Regions from separate parts of the Mesorhizobium sp. B2-4-18 genome, predicted to be linked through region 2. Evidence: riboswitches for the same ligand, from Rfam matches in the RefSeq annotation. Region 2 holds a riboswitch; the other holds the start of a gene.

Region 1 (4,407 bases), on a different contig from region 2:
GAAATCGACGCGGAAATGGCGGCCCGGGTGAATGAGGTCGCGTCGCGGGCGCCGACCCGCTGGCAGCATTTCGTCGACGAATGCACCACCTATATCGAAATGGCGCTGGAGCCGGAAATCCAGCGCATCATGTTCCGGGATGGTCCGGCTGTGCTGGGCGATCCGGCACTGTGGTCGAATGCCAATGCCTGCGTCGGTTCAATGACCGATCATCTGACAGCGCTGCAGCGGGAAGGGGTGGTCGTCCCCGGCGTCGACCCGGAGTCGGCAGCGCGGCTGATCAATGGGGCGAGCAGCCAGGCCGCGCAGCGCATCGCCAATTCGCAAGATCCCGAAACGACATCGAAGATGGTGGTGGCCGCGTTCAAGCAATTGCTCGAAGGCCTGCTGAAAAAGCCGGAAGCGCTTTCAAGATGAACCACCATGGCAGTCCCGCCACTGCCTGCAATTGACAATAGCCGGTTTGAGCGCATCCTCCGCAGCCATCTCTGAGGGGAGATTCGGGGCATGTGGGATTTCGATATCGGCAGGTCGGTGTCCATCATGATGCGGACCTGGCCTTTCATTGTCTTTCGCATGATCGTCTATTTCGGCATCACGCTGGCCTACATCGTGGCCACCGGCACCGGCGCCTCCGTCGGCTATGGCGTCGGCCATATTTCTACCGATCCCGACGGACCATTGTCTTTTGCGATGTGGGGTGGCGTGGTCGGTTTCGGCATCGTCTCGATCGCCGTCTACTGGATCCGCGAATACATCCTCTACGTCGTCAAGGCGGGCCATATCGCCGTCATGGTGCATCTGATCGACGGCAATGATATTCCCCACGGCCAGAACCAGATCGCCTACGCGAAAGAAGTCGTGACCGAGCGTTTTGCCGAGGCCAATATCCTTTTCGTCGTCGACCAATTGGTCAAGGGCGCCATACGCGCCATCACCGGCCTGCTCGGCGGCATCGCGGCCTTCCTGCCCATTCCTGGCCTGAGCGGCCTGGTTTCGTTCCTCAACACGGTGATTCGCCTGTCGCTGACCTATGTCGACGAGATCATTCTCGGCTACAACATCCGCATCAGTTCGTCCTCGCCGTTCGAAACCGCGCGCCAAGGCGTTGTGCTCTACGCCCAGAACGGCAAGACCATGGTCAAGAATGCCGTCTGGCTAGGGGTCATCATGTGGGGCGTGTCGTTCGTGATTTTCCTGCTGATGCTGGCTCCGGCAGCCGCTATTCTTTACGTCATGCCCGGGCAGCTCGCCGGCTGGGCTTTCGTGCTGGCAATCGTCTTTGCCTGGGCTTTCAAGGCGGCCTTCATTGAGCCGTTCGCCATTGCCTGCCTGATGCAGGTCTATTTCAAGACCATCGAGGGTCAGGTGCCCGATGCCGCCTGGGACGCCAGGCTGGCCGAAGCCTCGTCGAAGTTCAGGGAACTCAAGGACAAGGCGCTCTCCACTTTCGGCGGTTCGCGCTGGGGCACGGCCGGCGCGACGCGCTGATCGGCTAGGCTCGCGGGCGCACCGGCGGCGGTACCGAGGCGCGCCACTGCTGATTTGAGCGGCGCTTCGCCTTGTCCGCGAAAAGTCTCGCTCATGATAAGCTCGGGCAACGGCAGCCGCCGGCCCCAGCCGTGTGTTTCGAGATCCGGCTTCGGTGCGAATTCGGAAACGCGGCCGACGCAGAGATAGGCGATCGGCGTCACTTGATCGGGAATGGCCAGCAAGCTTTTCAGCGCTTGCGCCTCGATGATGCTGACCCAGCCGACGCCGACGCCCTCGGCGCGTGCCGCCAGCCAGAAATTCTGCACGGCGCAGACCGTGCTGTAGAGATCCATCTCCGGATTGTGCCAGCGCCCCAGCGGCGAGCCTTTCGAGCGCTCGCGGTCGCAGGTGATGCAGATGTTGAGCGCGCTTTCGCAAATGCCTTCCAGCTTAAGCTTGCGGTAGAGCGCCTGCCGTTCTGCCTCGATTTCAGGCAGTTCCCGTTCTCGCGCGGCCAGGAACAGGTCGCGCACTTCCGCCCGCCGCGCGGCATCGCGAATGACGATGAAATTCCAAGGTTGCATGAAGCCGACCGATGGCGCGTGGTGGGCGGCAAGCAGCAGCCGCGCCAGCACCTCGTCGTCGATGGCCTCCGATGTAAAATGGCTGCGGACGTCGCGCCGCGTGAAGATGGCGCGGTAAACAGCGTCGCGCGCAATCTGGTCAAATCCATCGCCCATTGGAGTGGTCATAGCTTCCGGCATCGCTTGTCCCCTTGCGATTGCAATCGATGTCATCCGCCTGACCATGCGGATGACGATGCCTGCCAGGCCGGTCTTCTGGCTCGGGATCAACCCGCGTCCGGTGCCTTCCCGTCATCGACAGTGGCATTTACCGGCGCGGTCCCCCTCACAGCGTTGGGCACGCCACGGAGTTCAACCGTGTTCCCGATTCTCCCGCCAGGGCATTTGCAGCCAAGTGGAATCACTTGGCGTCGCAAAATGCGGCTAAAACAAACAGCCCGGCGGGCACCAGGCAGTGGTTGCGACCTTACGCCGAAGGGCCGGCGCCGCCAATGCCCGCAGCGACATGAATGGACGCAGGTTCGATTTTCCCCAGCGATCAAGCCGCAACGCATGGCCATCACGACGCCGGGGCACTAGATAGGGGGCATGGCCACCCGTCTCTACACGCACCCGATCTTTCTCGAACACATCACGCCGCCCGGTCACCCCGAGCGGCCCGACCGCCTGCGCGCCATCGAGCGCGTGCTCGACGACGAAGCTTTTGCCACGCTTGACCGCGTCGAGGCACCGCACGGCGACGAGGCGACCATCCTCTACGCGCATCCCGCCGATTTCGTCGCGCGTGTCCGCGCCGCCATCCCCGACGAAGGCATTGCCCGCATCGACGCCGACACCACCGCCAGCCCGAAAAGCTGGCAAGCGGTGATTACGGCGATCGGTGCCGCCAATGCTGCCGTCGACGACGTCTTTGCGGGCCGCGCCGACAACGTTTTCGTCGCCGCCCGTCCGCCCGGCCACCATGCCGAAAAGACCACGGCCATGGGTTTCTGCTTCTTTAACACGGCGGCAATCGCAGCGCGCCATGCGCAGAAGAAGCACGGCGCCGAGCGTGTCGCGGTCGTCGACTGGGACGTGCACCACGGCAACGGCACGCAGGATATTTTTTGGGACGATCCCTCGGTGCTCTATTGCTCGACGCACCAGATGCCGCTTTATCCCGGCACGGGCGCGAAGAGTGAGACCGGCGCCGGCAACATCGTCAATGCGCCGCTGGCGCCTCGGACGGGCAGCGAGGTGTTTCGCGATGCGTTCCTGTCGCGCGTGCTGCCGGCACTCGACAATTTCGCGCCGGATCTGATTATCGTTTCGGCCGGCTTCGACGCGCACCATCGCGACCCGCTGGCGGAAATCAATCTGACCGAGGACGATTTCGACTGGGCGACCGGCCAGCTGATGCAGCGCGCCGCAATCCACGGCGGTAACCGGCTCGTCAGCCTGCTCGAGGGCGGCTACGATCTGCAGGGATTGGCATTTTCGGTCGCCGCCCATGTCGGGCGACTGATGAAAGGATGAATGATGACCGGTGAGATCAACGAAGACGTCAAGGCGATGAGCTTTGAACAGGCACTCGACGCACTGGAGAAGATCGTCGATGATCTGGAGCGTGGCGACGTACCGCTCGACCAGTCGATCCGGATTTACGAGCGCGGCGAGGCGCTGAAGGTTCATTGCGACCGGCTGCTGAAGGCCGCCGAGGACAAGGTCGAGAAGATCAGGCTGTCGCGCGACGGCAAGCCGGTTGGAACCGAGCCGCTCGACGCGGACTGAGGTCCGGAGCAGCCTTACCGGTTTTTGGACACGATCATCATTGAGGATACAGTTCGTCCCGATTGAAACGGACAAGAGGAGATACGGAAGCGATGTGCAGAAACATCAAGACCCTGTTCAATTTTGATCCGCCGGCAACCAACGACGAAGTCCGCGACGCGGCACTGCAGTTTGTCCGCAAGCTGAGCGGCACGACGCGGCCTTCTGCCAAGAACCAGCATGCGTTCGATCATGCCGTCGAAGCCATCGCGGCATCCGCACGCGAATTGCTCGATTCCCTCGAAACCCACCAGCATCCGCGCAATCGCGAAGAGGTGGCAGCCAAATTAAAAGCAAAAGCGGCGATCCGGTTCGCCTGATATGCCCAAGCGCCCACTGACCGCTGACGAGGAGAGTTCATGAGCTTCTTCCCCGGCAAGGACCCTGAGGCCGGCGATGCCTTCGCCAGCGACCAGATCGAGCTGATGGTTATCCCTAACGCCAAGGACATTGGCGGTTTCGAGGTGCGTCGCGCCTTGCCGACCGCCAAGCGGCGCCTGGTCGGGCCGTTCATCTTCTTCGATCGAATGGGTCCCGCGAT
Region 2 (4,407 bases):
GAGATAGTCGTAGCGCAAGGCAATGTTGAGCTCGTCGAGCACGACAAGGCTGATCGAAGGATCGCCGATCAATTCCAGAGCCTTGGCCCAGGCGGCCTCGGCGGCAGCGATGTCGCGCTTCAGGTCCTGCGTCTCCCAGGTGAAACCCTCGCCCATTGCGTGCCAGACGACACGGTCGCCAAAGACGGCAAAGGCGTCCTTCTCGCCGGTGTGCCACTTGCCCTTGATGAACTGGACGACGCCGACGCGCTTGCCGTAGCCGAGCACGCGCAGCGCGAGACCGAAGGCGGCCGTGGTCTTGCCCTTGCCGGGACCGGTGTTAACGATCAGCAACCCTTTCTCGATCGTCTTGCCCGCAACCTCGGCGTCCTGCACTGCCTTGCGCTTGGCCATCTTGGCGCGATGGCGTTCTTCATCCTTGTCGTCGATATCGGTCATTTCACTTCACCTTGAGCGGTAGCCCCGCCACCATGAGCAACACCGTGTCGGCTACTGCCGCGACCCGCTGGTTGAGCCGGCCGGCATCGTCACGAAACCGACGCGCCAGCGCGTTGTCGGGCACGATGCCTTGCCCGACCTCGTTCGTCACCACGAACCACGGTCCGCGCGGCCGAGACAGCACGTCCGCCAGCCGCCGGCACGCGGCCTCGACGTCGTGATCGGCCAGCATGTGATTGGTCAGCCACAGCGTCAGGCAGTCGACAAGCACCGGCTGCCCGTCTGGCAACGCCTCCAGCGCTTCGGCGAGGTCGAGTGGCGCATCGGTGGTCGACCAGCCCTCACCGCGCCGCGAGCGGTGCAGCGCGATGCGCTCGCGCATCTCGTCGTCATGGGCTTGCGCCGTGGCGATATAGGCCCATGGCGAGGGCAATGCCGTCATCAGGGTTTCGGCGTGCGCGCTCTTGCCGGAGCGCGCACCACCGATGATGAAGGTCAGCCTGCCGCGATCAGGCAAAGCTGTCGCGCAGGCTGGTCGCCATGCCGGTGAAGCGCCTGCGCACCACGCCCACGATCGCGCCGAGCACCAGCCAGAACACCAGATTGGTCACCGTCACCGCCACCACGAACTGATGGTGCAGGCCTTCCGGGATCGGTGTTTCGAAACTGTCGGGCTGCGGCGCGCCGACGACATGCGGCGCGACGATCAGCAAGACGGCGAGGATGGTCAATGGCAGCGATCTGCGAAACACGATCAGGCCTAGGCCGATCGCGGTCGCGGCCGCCGTCGCCGTCCACCAGATCTGGCGCGGCAGAAGATCGGCCGCCGGCATTGCCGGCAGTTCCGGCTGCAGTCCGAGACCCGGTGCCAGTGTGAACACGGCAAAGCCGGCCAAACCCCAGAACACACCCTGGCGCCAGTTGCCGACGCCGCCGAAGAACTCGGAAACCGCGACCAGGACCAGTGCGAAGCCGATGCCGGTGACGATATTGGCAACCACGCTAAAGGCGAAACGCTCGAAACCGTCGGCCGGCGCCCAGCCTTCGTCTTCCTCCGCCGGTGTCACGGCATCGGTGCCCGCGGGCGCGGCAGAGCTCATGGCATTCCCAGCGGGCGCCACCGTGCTCATGGCATCATTGGTCGCCGCTGGTGCGGCCGCGTGATCATGGTAGTGGCCGCCGCCGGCCTTTTCGTAGACTTCCGCCTTGAGGATCAGCGGCACGGTGGCATAGGCCTGCATGCAGGCGAGAACGACACCGGCCACGAGCCCCGCGATCGCCGCGACGAACACGACGTTGCGAAACAGATTCATGATGTCGGATCCTCGTTAGTGGCAGGGAAACGCCATCGAGTGGCGATAGTCGTGGGCAGCATTGTGGACCGCATCGATATGCGAGAAGCCAACAAAGCCGACGACGAAGATGCCGAGCAGCGCCGCAAGCGCGAGCTGCATGAAGCGCGACTGCGAGGAGACGGAGGCGCCGAGGGAGACGGAAGCGGTAGTCATGTCTTGTCCTTTCGCCCTCCACCCGAGGGCATCGAAGTCAGTTTCCTGTCGCCGGCAGGTCTCCTGGCTCGCGGATAAGCGCCCTTCCCCACCTTCCCGAAGAAAAATCTTCAGTGGCATATGGAGAGGACTACCGCACACAGTTGCGGGGGCAGCCACGGCATTGGGCAGGAATTCCTGCCCGCACCGCATTCCCTCTTGGCTCCAAAAAGGAACCGACGACATCGGGGACTATAGGGAAATTCGCCGCGCCCGGCAAACCAAATTCCGACAGCCGCCAGCGCAGGAGCGCCGTATCGGCGAAGCTGCCCTCATCCCGTCCCGATTGACAAACTTCATGGCCGGGTGTCGGCTGGCACCCCTCACGGGAAACCAGCCATGCAGCCCAATGCCAGCGAGTGCGTGCCCTATAACGGCCTGACTCGAACCGAGCCGACGCTGCCCTCGTCGGCCTATTGGGACCAGGACAACTATCAGCGCGATCTCGACGCCATCTGGTACAGGAACTGGCTGCTCGTCTGCCGCGAGGCCGACCTTGCCCAGCCTTTGGCGTTCCGCACCTTCCGCGTCGGTACGCAGGAAATCCTCCTGCTGCGCGACGACACCGGCGAGTTGCATGCCTTCCACAACACCTGCCGGCATCGTGGCTCGCAGCTTTGCCAGGAAAGCCAGGGCCGGCTGAAGGCGCGGCTGATCACCTGCCCGTATCATGCCTGGTCCTATTCGCTGCGTGGCGATCTGGTGCGCGTGCCGTCGAAATCGCTGCCTGACGGCTTCGACAAGGCCGATCACCCGCTTTATCGCGTCGCGCTCTCGGTGTGGCGGGGTTTCGTCTTCGTCAATCTTGCGGAAGATGCCGCCAGCTCGGCGCAATCCTCCTTCGACCCGGCCTCCGGCGACTTCGACAACTGGCCGCTGGAAACGCTGGTATCAGGGCACGTGCTGCGCAAGGTGATGAACTGCAACTGGAAGATTTTTTGGGAAAACTTCAACGAGTGCCTGCACTGCCCGGGCGTCCACAAGGACCTGTCGCGGCTGGTGCCGATCTATGGCCGCGGCCTGATGAGCCGGCATGACGATCCCGAATGGCTCCGCCACGCCGACAATGACGCGCCGGAATTTTTCGGCGGCCTGCGCGCCGGGGCTGAGACATGGTCGCGTGATGGGCAGACGCACGGGCCGATCTTCCCGAGCTTGACGCCGGCGGAACGCAGCGCCGGTCAGACCTATGCCACCAGCCTGCCGTCGATGTTCATCGTCGGCCATGTCGACTATGTCAGGACCGTGCGGCTTACGCCGCTCGGTCCCGAACAGACCGAATTGACCGCGGAATGGCTGTTCGCGCCCGAGGCGCTCGCCGAGACCGACATCGACAACATCGTTGCCTTCGGCACACAGGTGCTGGAGGAGGACGCAGCAATCTGCGAGGTCAACCAGAAGGGCCTGCGCTCGACGCGTCATACAGCTGGCGTGCTGATGCCCGAGGAGTACGACCTGCACCGTTTCCACAACTGGGTGCGCGAACGGCACGCTGCGCGCTCACCCGAGGCCTGAAGATCACAGCGACTTCGGCAGATATCGCCAGGTCATGAAGCCGCAAAAGGCTGCCAGTAGCCCAAGCGTGACGAACACCGAGCCCAGGCCGAAGAAGGCCAGCACCACCGAATAGACCAGCGGCGGCGTCAGTTCGGAAAAATCGAGATAGGTGCGGTAGACCGCCGCCATCTGCGCGCGCTCATAAGAGCGCACCGAGCGCATGAAGGCGGTCGAACCGAGCGCGTCGAGCGCGATGGTGAAGAAGGCGCCGCACAGCAGGAAGGCGCCGGTGAGCAACGGCACGGTTTCGCCCACGGCACCAGCCGCCAGCAGCGTCGCCGACATGGCGAAATAGGCAAATGTCATGGTCCTGCGGCCGCCGAAGCGTTTCCCCGCCTTGCCCCAGAAGATCGCCATGAACAGCAGCGCGTTGCCGGCCGAGACCAGCAGGCCGCCGGCCAATTCACCCTCGCCGGTGATGACCATGAACAGCGGTCCATAGACGAAGAAGGTCGTCCAGAAGCAGGAACGGCCGAAGGCTATCAGCCAGGCCAATCTCAGCCTCGGCTGGGCGACGAAGCGGCCGATATTGGCGAGCGGATTGGCCGGTCGTGTCTTGCCCGGGCGGATCGACTGGTTGTCGCTCAGCCGATAGGTCCAGAACAGCGCCAGCAAGGCCATGGCGAACACCGCCACCGCGCCATGCGCGGCACAAATGCCGAAGCGCGTATAGAGAAAAATGCCGAGCGTCGGCCCGCAGGTCCAGGCAACCATCGACCACGCCATGCGCAGCGATTCGGCCTGCATGAAATCGGTCTTGCGGATGTGATCCATGATGTAGAGGTTGAGCGTGATCGACAGCGCGCTGGCGCCCATCACCCGGCACAGCATCCCGGCCAGTTGCCCGGCGAGCGTATGGGTGACG

The links. Region 2 has a riboswitch for cobalamin ahead of FJ527_RS05555 (CbtB domain-containing protein). Riboswitches for the same ligand answer to the same signal wherever they lie in the genome.
Region 1: it holds a riboswitch for cobalamin, as region 2 does, so the genes downstream of both, bluB (5,6-dimethylbenzimidazole synthase) here and FJ527_RS05555 (CbtB domain-containing protein) in region 2, are expected to answer to the same signal.

What each region holds. Positions count from the first base shown of each region.
Region 1 is NZ_VFUW01000005.1:47,137-51,543, reverse strand. Features, by position in the region: gene FJ527_RS13555 (TetR/AcrR family transcriptional regulator) at 1-417, shown strand, start outside; gene FJ527_RS13550 (hypothetical protein) at 508-1,491, shown strand; partial or broken gene bluB (5,6-dimethylbenzimidazole synthase) at 1,608-2,213, opposite strand; cobalamin riboswitch at 2,285-2,467, opposite strand; gene FJ527_RS13540 (histone deacetylase family protein) at 2,646-3,572, shown strand; gene FJ527_RS13535 (exodeoxyribonuclease VII small subunit) at 3,576-3,827, shown strand; gene FJ527_RS13530 (DUF2277 domain-containing protein) at 3,920-4,186, shown strand; gene FJ527_RS13525 (pirin family protein) at 4,226-4,407, shown strand, end outside.
Region 2 is NZ_VFUW01000002.1:417,341-421,747, forward strand. Features, by position in the region: gene cobO (cob(I)yrinic acid a,c-diamide adenosyltransferase) at 1-438, opposite strand, end outside; gene cobU (bifunctional adenosylcobinamide kinase/adenosylcobinamide-phosphate guanylyltransferase) at 440-955, opposite strand; gene FJ527_RS05550 (CbtA family protein) at 948-1,751, opposite strand; gene FJ527_RS05555 (CbtB domain-containing protein) at 1,767-1,946, opposite strand; cobalamin riboswitch at 1,982-2,181, opposite strand; gene FJ527_RS05560 (aromatic ring-hydroxylating dioxygenase subunit alpha) at 2,325-3,500, shown strand; gene FJ527_RS05565 (MFS transporter) at 3,504-4,407, opposite strand, start outside.